DNA from 4 places in the Terrabacter sp. P2_E3 genome. Region 1 is predicted to be linked to each of the others. Evidence: riboswitches for the same ligand, from Rfam matches in the RefSeq annotation. Region 1 holds a riboswitch; each other region holds the start of a gene.
The links. Region 1 has a riboswitch for S-adenosylmethionine ahead of AC1DW8_RS13660 (putative leader peptide). Riboswitches for the same ligand answer to the same signal wherever they lie in the genome.

Region 1 (3,202 bases):
CCGCGGCGAGGTCGTCGATGACGACGGCCGGACGCAGCCGGAAGCCGTCGTAGCCGACGTCGTGCCAACGGAGCAGGAGCGACGCGAGGTCGGCAGCGGTGCCCGTGAAGACGTGGGCATCGGACGTCAAGGGCGACCCCGCGGCCTCGTCGAGCCGCCGTCGCCGGGTCCGGGCTGCGTCTGTCGTGCTCCCCAGGACCACGACGAGGTCGGCGAAGACCGTGAGGGGACGGGCGTTGCGCCCGACCCGCGCCTCTGCCCCTCGGACCTCGCCGAGGATGCTCGCGGCCTGCTCGTCGTCGTGCGGCGTCACGAAGACGACGTCCGCCGACCGGGCCGCCAGCTCGTACGGGATCGTCTGGTGCGCCAGGGCGGTGACGACGGGCTGCCCCTGTGGTGGTCGCGGCGTGATCGACGGGCCTCGGACGCTGAAGTGCCGGCCCTCGAAGTCGACATGGTGCAGCCGGTCCCGGTCGACGAACCGCCCGGTCGTGACGTCGCGGATCTCGGCGTCGTCCTCCCAGCTGTCCCAGAGCCGCCGGACGACCTCGACGTGGTCGGCAGCCTCGTCGAAGCGCTCGCGCACGGCAGCGCGGCCCTCGGGACTGGAGGCGAGGTCCCGTCGGATCGGGGGGAGGGTGCGACGACCGACGTTGCCGGTCTCGCCGCGTGTGCCACCCACCTGCACCCGCCAGCCAGCACGACCGTGGCTCACGTGGTCGAGGGTGGCGACGGCCTTGGAGACGTGGAACGGCTCGGTGTGGGTCGTCGTGACGGTCGGGACGAGGCCGACGTGCCGCGTCAGGGGCGCGACCGTGGCCGCGACGAGGAGGGCGTCGAGCCGCCCGCGCACCTGGTCGGTGCGCGTGTCGACGTCGTCGGAGAAGGGGTCCGCCGACTGGAGATCGAGACTGTCCTCGATCGTCACGAAGTCGAGCAGGCCGCGTTCGGCCGTGGTGGTGAGGTCGGCCCAGTAGCGGGCGGTGAGGAGGTCGGCCGGCCGCGCACCAGGCTCGCGCCACGCTGCCGGGTGCCATCCCGCACCGTCGAGGGCGACGGCGAGGTGGATCGGCGTGGCGTTCGGAGTGAGGCCAGTCACCAGTCGACTCCCTTCTGCTGCAGCTCGATCGGCCTGAGGTTCGTGCCGGTGAGCGCGTACGTGGTCATCTCGGTGAGGCGCGGGGAGTACACGTGCAGGCTCACCGCCGGGTCCGGGCCCTCGTTGCTCACGTGGTGCACGTAGCGACGTCCGAACGTGCGCTGCTGGCCGGGCCGCAGCCGGCCGACGTCCTCACCGACCTGCGGGGTCCGGTCGGGACCGTCCAGATCGGCGACGCGCTCGCTCAGCTGTCCCTGCAGGACGACGAACGAGCCGGCGCTCTGCCCGTGGTCGTGCCACTCCGTCGCTTGGCCGGGGAGCCAGGTGAGCAGCCAGGCCTCGTGGTCGGGCTCGGCGGCGATCCGGGCGTAGTAGCGGCTGATGGGGTCGAAGTCGACGAGGCCGGCCCAGAGGGCACGGTCGCCCGCGAGGCGCCGAGCCGTCTCCGCGAGGTTGACGGCGGTCCGTGGTGCGAACGTCGATGGCGTCCCGGCGCCGGGCGCAGAGAGCGTGGTGAGGGCGGTGGTCCGGTCGGGGCGGGTGCGCAGAGGCATGGCAAGGCTCCTGAAGGTGTGAGGGTGGGTCGAGACGGACTACGGGGACGCCGCGCGCCACAGCCGGGCCCAAGGGGGCCGGCGACGCTGCGCACGCGGTCGTCTGGTCGTCAGCCCCGACAGAGGGCGCTGCTCACCCGGGAGAGGTCGACGTGCCGGCGGCGGTGAGCCCACAGGGCGTGGCCGGGGGATCGCCGTTCGGTGGTGTGCGTCACGGGAAACCCTTGTGTCCGTGGGGCCCTCGTCAAGCCCGCGCTTGCGTCGACCGAGGGGTCGACGCCTGGTCCTCACCCGGGGCACCCCACCGCGGAGGAGGGTTGCCGCCCAGCAAGCCGGGGCTTGTCGCTGGAACTCATGACCTGCAGAGAAGATAACATACCTGTTTGGTAGGGATAGCGGGCGACCACCCCCTGAGATGCCACCGAGGCCACGGACCGTCGGGTTCCTCGTCGTGACGGTGCTGCCCGCTGGTGACGTCAAGGACACCGCCTCAGCACTGGTCGACCCGGTGCTCGTCATCGTCGTGTCACTCATGGTGCTCCCGGCCCCGGTCGGCTTCGTCCGGACCATGCTGCGCGAGCTGCTCGAGATGAAGCCTCCCCCCGAGATCGAGCACCCGGCCCGTCAGGCCGTCACCGAGCGGCTGCGCCACCTGAGTGTGGCCACCTGGATCAACGTCGAGCTCTCCTGCGACCCCGCCTGGCAGCAGGGCTGACGGGGTCAGCAGATCGGTGCCGATCACCCACGGAGGGGGAATCGGCACGCCCGCTCCCCCGGCACGATCGGGAGACGACCAGCCCGCCACCACGAGGAAGATGAGGCCGCTGTGAACCCGGTGCTCGCGTTCGTCATCGTCATGCTCGTCTGGACCGTGAGCGACCTCGTCGCGAAGAAGACGAGGTCGCTGCTGTCCTCGCTCTTCGTCGCCTCGATCATCTTCTTCGTCGGCTTCCTCACCGACGTCTTCCCCGAGGACCTCCTCGCGAGCTCGAGCCTGCTCGCGCTCGCCGGCGTCGTCGTCGGCTTCGTCATCGTCCACCTCGGCACCATGATCAGCCTCGACGACTTCAAGAAGCAGTGGAAGACGCTGCTCGTCGGCATCGCCACTGTCATCGGCATCGGACTTGCCCTGCTGCTGGCCGGATTCATCTTCGGGCCTCGGATCACGGGCTCCGCGGCCGACGGCTATGCGCAGGCTCTCGACTTCGTGATCGCCGGCACCGGCGCCTTGAGCGGGGGCACCATCTCGGTCCTCATCGTCCAGGAGGCGGCCCTCGGCGTCGGCCTGACGAGCATCGCCGTCTTCCCCGTCCTCATCGCCGCGCTCCAGGGGCTCATCGGCTTCCCGCTCACCTCGATCATCCTGCGCCGCGAGGCCGCCCGGCTGAAGGAGGAGTACCGAGCGGGCACGCTGGCGCCGGTGGTGGCCGCGGGGGCCGCCGCCGCCAGCGGCGGGGGCGATGGCGGCGGCAGCAAGGGCGACGCCGGCAGCAGCGGGGACGGCGCCACGCCGCCCGCCGAGCCCGTGCCGGAGACGAAGCTGCCCGGC
Region 2 (3,202 bases), on a different contig from region 1:
CCGTTCGGGCGTCGTGTCCTCCATCGTCAACTTCGGTGCGTTCGTGGACCTCGGCGGCGTCGACGGTCTCGTCCACGTCTCGGAGCTGTCGTGGAAGCACATCGACCACCCGTCCGAGGTCGTCGAGGTCGGCACCGAGGTCACCGTCGAGGTGCTCGACGTCGACATGGACCGTGAGCGTGTCTCCCTGTCGCTGAAGGCGACGCAGGAGGACCCGTGGCAGCACTTCGCTCGCACGCACGCCATCGGCCAGGTCGTCCCCGGCAAGGTCACCAAGCTCGTCCCCTTCGGTGCGTTCGTGCGCGTCGAGGACGGCATCGAGGGCCTCGTCCACATCTCCGAGCTGGCCGAGCGCCACGTGGAGCTGCCGGAGCAGGTCGTCAACGTCGGCGACGAGATCTTCGTCAAGGTCATCGACATCGACCTCGAGCGTCGTCGCATCTCGCTGTCGCTCAAGCAGGCCAACGACCAGGCCGTCGCGGCGTCGGAGTTCGACCCGACCCTCTACGGCATGGCCGCCGAGTACGACGAGCAGGGCAACTACAAGTACCCCGAGGGCTTCGACCCGGAGACGAACGAGTGGCTCGAGGGCTTCGACGCCCAGCGCGAGAAGTGGGAGCGTCAGTACGCCGACGCCCACGCTCGCTGGGAGGCCCACAAGGCCCAGGTCGACGCCGCGACGAAGGCCGACGCCGAGGCTGCGGCCAACGCCGGCTCCGCGACGTCGTACTCGTCCGCGACCGGTGACGTCGCCGAGGCCGGCGACGCCGACCGCAGCGAGCGCGCCCCGCGCAACGCCCCGGCCCCGGTCGAGGGCACGCTGGCTTCGGACGAGGCGCTTGCTGCGCTTCGTGAGAAGCTGACGGGCAACTGACGCCAGTCACTGCTTGGAGCGACACGCTCTGAAAGAGCCCCGGACCCTGTGGGTCCGGGGCTCTTTCGTGTCCGCTGTCTCAGGATGCAAGAAGGCTTCAGGTTTATTTCCGACTGAATTACTAGGAATTGATTGGCCGAAGCATCGCGGTGATCACACGAATGATGTTGTGGCACATGGCAATTCGCTCGACAGGCGGTGCGGGGTAGAAGCCCCAAGCAGGGGAGAATGCGCCCATATCGGCGATTGACGGGGCGTCGGCGGGCTTCGTAGTGTCATCGACAGGTCAAGAGTTCCAGTGCCAAGCCCCGGCTCGCTGGACAGCAACCCTCCACCGCGGCGGGGTGCTCCGGGTGAGGACCAGGCCGTCGCCAGCAGGCGACGGCAAGCGCGGACTCGAAGTGGTCGGGTCCAGGACCGAGGAGCCGACATGGCGCGCACGACGAGCACCCACCTCGTGCTCCGCCGCCACGTCGACCTGCTCCGCGTGTCCAGCGCGCTCTGTCGTCCCTGACGACGTCCTGGCCGCCGAGACCTCGGCCGGCCGGTCGGCGCCCGGCCCAACGGTGACCCCGGGGGGCCCGGACGCCAGCACGCACCCACGCGGCCGCCGCCGCTCCCCGCCACCCGTTCGGTGACGGGTGCCCGAGCCATCCCTCCAGGAGCCTCACGTGCCATCCCTCTCCACGGTCCGGCGCTCAGCGCCGCCGACCACCACATCGTCATCGTCGTCCTCGCCGCCTTCGCCGGCCGAGCCCACGGCGGGAGCGTCGACGTCCGCCCTCTCGGCCGCCCCGGCGCGGGCAACCCACTCGGTCCCGCCGTCCGGAGGCGGGCCGGTCCTCACCGTCGTCCCGCGCCGCAACCCGTGGACGTGGGTCGGCGTCGCCGGCGTCGGCCTGCTCCTGGCGATGTTCGTCAACGGCCTCGTCACCAACCCCGGCTGGGACTGGGCGACCTTCGGTCGCTACTTCGCCACCGAGACCGTCATCCGGGCTCTCGGCACGACGATCCAGCTCACCGTCCTCGGGACCGTGGCCGGCTTCGCCCTGGGGCTCGTCCTCGCGGCCATGCGACTGTCGTCCAACGCGTTCCTGCGGACCGTCGCGTGGGCCTACATCTGGGCGTTCCGGTCGATCCCGCTCATCGTCCAGCTGCTCTTCTGGTTCAACATCGCCTACCTCTACCAGACGATCAGCGTCGGGCTGCCGTTCGGGCCGTCCTTCGGCAGCGTCGAGACCAACGACCTCTTCGGGGCCCTCGGCGCCGCGGTGCTCGGGCTCGCCCTGCACCAGGCGGCCTACGCGGCCGAGATCATCCGCGGCGGCATCCTCTCCGTCGACGAGGGGCAACGCGAGGCGGCCTCGGCGCTCGGCATCCCGCGGCGCCGCCAGTTCGCGAGGATCGTCCTGCCGCAGGCGATGCGCTCGATCCTGCCCAACGCCGCCAACGAGGTGATCAGCCTCTTCAAGGGCACCTCGATCGTCTCCGTGCTCGCGATCCCGGAGCTCTTCTACCAGGTGCAGGTGATCTACGGCCGCAACTCCCGGGTCGTGCCGCTGCTCCTCGTGGCGACGGTCTGGTACATCATCCTCACGACGCTCCTGTCGATCGGGCAGTACTACGTCGAGCGGCACTTCGCCCGAGGCAGCGCCCGGTCGCTGCCGCCCACACCGCTCCAGCGGCTCCGGGCCCGGTGGGCCGGCATCGCGACCCAGGCAGCGCGTCGTCCCGAGGAGGTCGCCCGATGACCGCCGCCGTCGACCTCCGCGGCGTCACGAAGTCGTTCGGGGCCCACCGGGTGCTCGACGACGTCGACCTCGAGCTGGCGGAGGGCACCGTCACGGTCGTCCTCGGACCGTCGGGGTCGGGCAAGTCCACGCTGCTGCGCACCATCAACCACCTGGAGAAGATCGACCGGGGTCAGGTGCGCGTCAACGGGACGCTCATCGGCTACCGGCAGGTGGGTGACCGCCTCCACGAGCTGCCCGAGCGCGACATCCTGCGCCAGCGCAGCCGCATCGGCTTCGTCTTCCAGCAGTTCAACCTCTTCCCGCACCTCACCGTCCTCGAGAACGTCGTCGAGGCGCCGGTGTCGGCGCAGCGCCGCAAGCGCTCCGAGGTCGAGGTCGAGGCCAGGGCGCTGCTGGAGCGAGTCGGTCTGGCGGACAAGGCGGCTGCCTACCCACGTCAGCTCTCCGGTGGTCAGCAGCAGCGGGTCGCCATCGCCCGAGCCCTCGCGCTCCAGCCCGACGTCATCCTCTTCGACGAGCCGACGTCGGCTCTCGACCCGGAGCTCGTCGGCGAGGTCCTCGCCGTCATCAAGGA
Region 3 (3,202 bases), on a different contig from region 1:
TGCCGACCCTGCTCCAGGGTTCCCCGTCGTCGGTGGCCCTCGTGGGTTTCGAGCAGGTGCGCGACGAGTCGCTGGCCCTGCTCGAGGCGCTCGCCACGGGCGTCGAGGACCACCGGGTCGTCGTCCGGGAGCGACTCGCGGTCCTCGAGGGGCGCTGGCGCTCGGTCGGGTGCGACTGCTGCCCCTCGGAGGGCTGGCTCCTCCCGGAGCAGGCGGACGTGCCGGCCGTCGCGAGCTACGTGGCGCTCGGGCACTCCGTCCTGGCGGACCGAGAGGGGTTGGCGAGGCTCGTCGAGCCGCTCGCCCCCACGGAGCCCCGGCACGACCTCGCTGCCGCCGCGATCGACGACTGGCAGCGCCGCTATGTGGCAGCCGGTGGCTCCCTCAGCAGGACGCCGGCCCGGGCGAGCCGGACGGACCGGAAGCCCGCCCGGGGTCGGCGCCGTCGACCCACAGGACGGGGGCGCCGACCCGGCGCGGCGCTCGGGGTCCTCGACGGCGGCGACCCGACGGCTCGCCAGTTCCTCGTCCACGACTCCCTCGTGGCCTGGGGAGGGGTGCTGCACGGCGAGATCGAGGGGTACGGCGTCGAGCACTGGCTCCCGTCCCTCGTAGGTCCGCTCCGTGACCCGCGCTTCCATGACGCCCTGGTGGCGTGGCTCTGCCCCGGGATGGCCTCGGCCGACTTCCTGTCCGACGACCTCGCAGCCCTCCTCGGGGTGCTGCTCGGTCCAGACCTCCGGCTCGCCCCGGCTGCGGGCGATCACGAGACGGCCGGCGTCCGGACACCCGACGGCGCCGAGCCCGGTCGCTCCCCGGGATCGGGTGCGGACCCGGGCGACCCCGACACCGCGGCGGGGTCGGGGACGCCCGTGCAGGAACGCCTCGAGGAGGGCGACTCCGACGCGCTCCGAGCGCTGTTGCAGCTGCTGGCTGCGGGGCCGCCGTCGTCGGACCGGCACGACGACGACACCGACGACGAGGACCCCGGCGACGACAACAACGACAGCGACGAGGACGACCACGAGGACGACCACGAGGACGACTACGAGGACGATGGCGAGCCGCCGCGCGACGTCTTCGAGGCACGACGGGTGCTGGACGAGCTGGACGCCATGGGGACCGTCGCGGCGCTCGAAGCGTCGGTTGACCGGGACGGACCGCGCTCGCTCGACCTTCGGGCCGGCCTCGCCGCAGCGCCCGACGCGGCTCCCGAGTCGTGGCTCGGTGACGGCACCGACCCGAGCGGCTGGGAGGAGTGGGACGAGGCTGCGACGCCACGACTCGTCCTGTCCCGCCTCGAGCAGGTCTGCCGACTCACGCCGGCGGATCATGCGGTTCCCGTCCTGTCCCTCTTCGCCTCGATGGCGTGGTGGTGCGGCGACGGTGCGCGGGCCGGGGTCGCGGTCGACCGTGCGCTCGAGCTGGAGCCCGAGGACGGGCTGGGGCGGCTGCTGCGGCACGCCCTCGACGTCGGCCTCCGGCCACGGGAGTGCGCCTGAGCGTCTCCGGCGGCGGCGCCGTCCGTCCATGTCGTGGAACGGCGCGCGGCCTCTCCGCGAGGCCTCGCGTATGGTTGGAGCAGGTCATGAGTACCAGCGACAAGCCCCGGCTCGCTGGTCGGCAACCCTCCTTCGCGGTGGGGTGCCCCGGGTGAAGACCAGGCCGCCCCGTCCCCGGGTGCGTGCAAGCGCGAGGACCGAGGAGTACCCCGATGACCGTCACCCACCGGACGCAGAGCACCCGTCGCCGTGCGCGGCCCGGGACCGCTGGCACCGGCCAGACCGGCGACTCGGCGACGAGGGACCGTGCGGCGACGAGCCACGTCGACCCGACGGCACCGGAGCCCCGCCGGCCCGACGGCGCCTGGCGTGACGGCGACCCGGTCGGGCGGCGGCAGTTCGCCCACGTCGGTGACATCGAGCTCGAGCGCGGGGGAGTGCTGCCCGACGTCCGCATCGCCTACGAGACGTGGGGCCGGCTCAACGAGGCCGGCGACAACGTCATCCTCGTCGAGCACGCACTGACCGGCGACAGCCACGTCCTCGGTGAGGCCGGCGACGGACACGCCTCGCCCGGCTGGTGGAACGCCCTCATCGGGCCCGGTGGACCGGTCGACCCCAAGCGGTGGTTCGTCATCGCGTCCAACGTCCTCGGCGGGTGCCAGGGCAGCACCGGCCCCGCGAGCCCCGCGCCCGACGGTCGACCCTGGGGCAGCCGTTTCCCCTACGTCACGGTCCGCGACCAGGTCGCCGTCGAGCGACGCCTCCTCGACGGGCTCGGCATCCGCCGCCTCGCGGCCGTCGTCGGCGGCTCGATGGGTGGGATGCGTGCGGTGGAGTGGGCCGTGACGCACCCCGACGACGTCGACCGCTGCATCGTGCTCGCGTCGACGGCGTACGCGACCGCCGACCAGATCGCCTGGTGCCAGCCGCAGCTGCTGGCGATCCGCAACGACCCAGACTATGCGGGTGGCGACTACTACGAGGGCCACGCGCGACCCGACACCGGCCTGGGCCTGGCTCGCCGCATCGCCCACATCACGTACCGCACGGAGACCGAGCTCGGCACCCGCTTCGGACGCGAGGCCCAGCTCGGTGAGGACCCGCTGCGCGCCGGAGACCGCGGCCGGTTCGCCGTCGAGTCCTACCTCGACCACCACGCGGGCAAGCTGGCCAGGCGCTTCGACGCCAACTCCTACGTCGTGCTGACCGAGGCGATGAACTCGCACGACGTCGGGCGCGACCGCGGGGGGCTCGAGGCCGCCCTCGAGCGTGTCCGCGCCGAGTGCACCATCGTCTCGGTCGACACCGACCGCCTCTACCCGCCCCGGCTCTCCGACGAGCTGCACGCCGCCCTGCCGGGGTCCCGACGCGCACACATCACCTCGGAGTTCGGGCACGACGGCTTCCTCATCGAGGAGGACCAGGTGGGTCGCATCGTACGGGACGCGCTCGAACGACTCCGCGACTGAACCCATCTGCGCGCCGGGGCGGTTCGCCGACAGGCGGTGCTGTCGCACGCTCGTCGTCCGCGTCGCCGACGCCGCGGTGAGACTTCGCGCGGGACGCGCCGGACGCCTCGTAATCGGGTACGGTGCGAGCACTGGTTGTTTCCGTCCCAAGGAGGTCCGGGAAAGTGGCCATCGTCGTTGGTTATGTCGCCACCAAGGAAGGTCGCGCGGCGCTCAAGCGAGCCGCCG
Region 4 (3,202 bases), on a different contig from region 1:
TCGGGCGGGTCGGTCGGTGGCGTCAGGCCTTGGCGGCCGTGAAGCCCTGCTCGAGGTCGGCGACGATGTCGTCGATGTGCTCGATGCCGACCGAGAGGCGCACGAGGCCCGGCGTCACGCCGGCAGCGAGGCGGTCCTCGTCGGGGCCCTGGGAGTGCGTCGTCGAGGCCGGGTGGATGACGAGCGAGCGGACGTCGCCGATGTTCGCGACGTGGCTGTGCAGGGTCAGCGCCTCGACGAACTTCTTGCCCGCCTCGAGGCCACCGGCGATCTCGAACGAGAGCACGGCGCCGGCGCCACGCGGCGTGTACTTCTCCGCGAGAGCGTGGAACGGGCTGTCCGGCAAGGACGCCCACACGACCTTCTCGACCTGGTCGTGACCCTGGAGAAAGGCAGCGACCTGGTGGGCGTTCTCGAGGTGGCGCTCGATGCGCAGCGACAGCGTCTCGATGCCCTGGGCGATGAGGAACGCGTTGAAGGGCGACGCGGCCGGGCCGAGGTCGCGCAGCAGCTGGACGCGGGCCTTGAGGATGAAGGCGAGGTTGGCGCCGAGCGGGCTGCCGACGCCGAGGTCGCGGGCGAAGACGAGCCCGTGGTAGCTCTCCTCGGGCGTGTTGTAGTTGGGGAACTTCTCCGGGTCGGCGCCGAAGTCGAAGTTGCCGGCGTCGACGATGACGCCGGCGATCGAGGTGCCGTGACCGCCGAGGTACTTCGTCGCCGAGTGAACGACGATGTCGGCGCCCCACTCGATCGGGCGGATGAGGTAGGGCGTCGCGAGGGTGTTGTCGACGACGAGCGGCACGCCGTGCTCGTGCGCGAGGGCCGCGACGGCCTCGATGTCGAGGATCTCGCTCTTGGGGTTGGCGATGGTCTCGCCGAAGAGGAGCTTGGTGTTGGGGCGGATCGCCGCGCGCCACGAGTCGATCGACGTCGGGTCCTCGACGAAGCCGACCTCGATGCCGAACTTCGGCAGCGTGTGCTTGAAGAGGTTGAACGTCCCGCCGTAGAGGCTGGGGGAGACGACGACGTGGTCGCCCGCCTCGGCGATGTTGAGCACGGCGAGCGTCTCGGCGGCCTGGCCCGAGGCCACGAGGAGGGCGCCGACGCCCCCCTCGAGTGCCGCGATCCGCTGCTCGACGACGTCGGTCGTCGGGTTCATCAGACGGGTGTAGATGTTGCCGAACTCCTTGAGCCCGAAGAGGTTCGCGGCGTGGTCGGTGTCGTTGAAGACGTAGCTCGTCGTCTGGTAGATCGGCAGCGCGCGGGCCCCCGTGGCACTGTCGGGGGCCTGGCCGGCGTGGATCTGCTTGGTCTCGAAGGACCAGTTGGGCTCGGTCATCGGTCGTCCTGCTCTTCCTGGGTCGTGTCGCTGACCGGGTCCCGTGTCACCGGGCCCCGTGCACCGACGGGTCGGTGCGGGAGAGAGGCTCTCCGCGCTTGCCCGAGCGCCGGGTGGCGTCGACGGGCCAGGTCTTCACCCGGGGCACCCCACCGCGGTTGGAGGGTTGCCGGCCAGCGAGCCGGGGCTTGTCGCTGGCGCTCATGACCTACCGGCGAGTGTACGTATGCGTGTCCGCCACGTGGGAGGGCGTGTCCTCATCGTGGACGGGCCCTTTCCGACGAGGGCCTCAGACCGGCGTAGGGCCGGGTCGAATCAGACGGGATGGCTTGCAGGGCAGAGCGGTTCGTTGTCCACAGGGGATCGTCCACCTCTTGAAAGTCGTTCGAACACCTGTTCTGCTTGATGCATCGAAGGATCACCGAGAGGAGGCTCACCGTGCCGTACACGCCGTCACCGGTGGAGTCCTCCGGTGTGCCGGGGGGTGGGTGCTGGACGACTCTGCGAGTGGCGTGGACGGGCGACCGTGGCCGGCTGTCCCGGTCGCTGGGACCGGTGCTGGAGCGCTGGCGCGCCGATGCCGCACTCGCCTCTGTTCCGGGTGCTGCGGTGGCCTGCGGAAAGGGGCGCACCGGTGATGCTGCCCGGGTGACGGCCGGTGAGCGCGCGGCTGCAGCGGTGGCGTTGGAGGGGTTGGCGCGGGCCGGGGAGCGGGTGCTGGCCGAGATCGAGGCGCTCGAGGTCGCCAAGGCGCGCCTCGAGGCCGACCTGCTCGCCGCGTACGGCGCGCTGGCCGGCATCGAGGCCCAACAGGTCGACGCCCTCCCGGRCGGGGCCGTCGCCCGGGTGTCCGCGCGGGTCTCGCCCGAGCGGGTCGTCACCGAGGAGATCGCCCTCGCGACCGGGGTCGGCGCCGGGGAGGTCGCCCGCCGGCTGGCGCTGGCCACCGAACCCCGCCGGCACCGGGTCGTCCTCGGTGCGCTGCGCGCCGGTCGGCTGTCGCTGCACCGGGCGCTGCAGGTCGTCTCCGACACCGCCCAGCTCCCGGACGCGGACGTCACGTCGGTCGCGCAGGCGGTGCTCGCCCCGTCCCGGGACGGGCAGCCAGTCCCGCAACGCACCTTCACCGCCCGCCTGCGACGGGCGGTCGCGTCGGTCGATGCCCGCGGCGCCCAGGAACGGCACGCGCACGCCAGGGCCCGGCGCGGGGTGTTCGGCCGGCTCACCGACGACGGGATGGGCTGGCTGACCGTGACCACCGACGCCGCGAGCGTCGCTGCCGTCATGGACCGCCTCGACACCACCGCCCGGGGGCTGCGCGGCGCGGGCGATGCCCGCAGCCTCGACCAGCTCCGCGCCGACCTCGCCACCGACGCCCTGCTGCACCGACCGGGCCACCCCGGGGCAGCACTCCCTGCCGCGCCCGGACCCGCCGTCGATGCGGCACTGGGCGCAGCATCCGGGAACGCCGTCGACCCGGCGCCCCGGGAGGCGTCCCGAACCGCGTCCGGAACCGCGTCCAGCACGGCATCCGGAGCCATGCCCGGGACCATCCCGGGTGAGGCGGCGGCGCTGGCGTGGATCGTCGTGCCGTTCGAGGTCGCCACCGGCGAGGCCGACACCGCCTGCGAGGTCCCCGGCCACGGCTGGGTCACCGCCACCCACGCCCGCGAGATCATCACCCGCCCCGGATCCGTCTGGGCCACCCTGCCCGTCGACCTGCCCACCGGCCGCGCCCTGTCCCGCCCGACCCGCAGCTACCGCCCGACGCGCGCCATGGTCGAGCACGTCCAGGCTGTCGACGGGGTCTGCCGCGGACCCGACTGCCACGTCCCGGCCACCCGCTGCGACCTCGACCACGAG

Region 2: another riboswitch for S-adenosylmethionine. It lies ahead of AC1DW8_RS01715 (putative leader peptide); the one in region 1 lies ahead of AC1DW8_RS13660 (putative leader peptide).
Region 3: another riboswitch for S-adenosylmethionine. It lies ahead of metX (homoserine O-acetyltransferase MetX); the one in region 1 lies ahead of AC1DW8_RS13660 (putative leader peptide).
Region 4: another riboswitch for S-adenosylmethionine. It lies ahead of AC1DW8_RS20095 (bifunctional o-acetylhomoserine/o-acetylserine sulfhydrylase); the one in region 1 lies ahead of AC1DW8_RS13660 (putative leader peptide).

What each region holds. Positions count from the first base shown of each region.
Region 1 covers NZ_JBFUEN010000009.1:256,587-259,788, reverse strand. Annotated here, with positions in the region: gene AC1DW8_RS13670 (LLM class flavin-dependent oxidoreductase) at 1-1,099, opposite strand, end outside; gene AC1DW8_RS13665 (cysteine dioxygenase) at 1,096-1,653, opposite strand; gene AC1DW8_RS13660 (putative leader peptide) at 1,764-1,868, opposite strand; SAM riboswitch class IV at 1,901-2,013, opposite strand; gene AC1DW8_RS13655 (hypothetical protein) at 2,069-2,368, shown strand; gene AC1DW8_RS13650 (hypothetical protein) at 2,480-3,202, shown strand, end outside.
Region 2 covers NZ_JBFUEN010000001.1:360,665-363,866, reverse strand. Annotated here, with positions in the region: gene rpsA (30S ribosomal protein S1) at 1-874, shown strand, start outside; SAM riboswitch class IV at 1,159-1,271, shown strand; gene AC1DW8_RS01715 (putative leader peptide) at 1,305-1,388, shown strand; gene AC1DW8_RS01710 (amino acid ABC transporter permease) at 1,546-2,625, shown strand; gene AC1DW8_RS01705 (amino acid ABC transporter ATP-binding protein) at 2,622-3,202, shown strand, end outside.
Region 3 covers NZ_JBFUEN010000013.1:78,579-81,780, reverse strand. Annotated here, with positions in the region: gene AC1DW8_RS17455 (DUF4192 family protein) at 1-1,502, shown strand, start outside; SAM riboswitch class IV at 1,585-1,699, shown strand; gene metX (homoserine O-acetyltransferase MetX) at 1,715-2,974, shown strand; gene AC1DW8_RS17445 (universal stress protein) at 3,139-3,202, shown strand, end outside.
Region 4 covers NZ_JBFUEN010000019.1:24,699-27,900, reverse strand. Annotated here, with positions in the region: gene AC1DW8_RS20095 (bifunctional o-acetylhomoserine/o-acetylserine sulfhydrylase) at 23-1,339, opposite strand; SAM riboswitch class IV at 1,429-1,548, opposite strand; gene AC1DW8_RS20090 (HNH endonuclease signature motif containing protein) at 1,988-3,202, shown strand, end outside.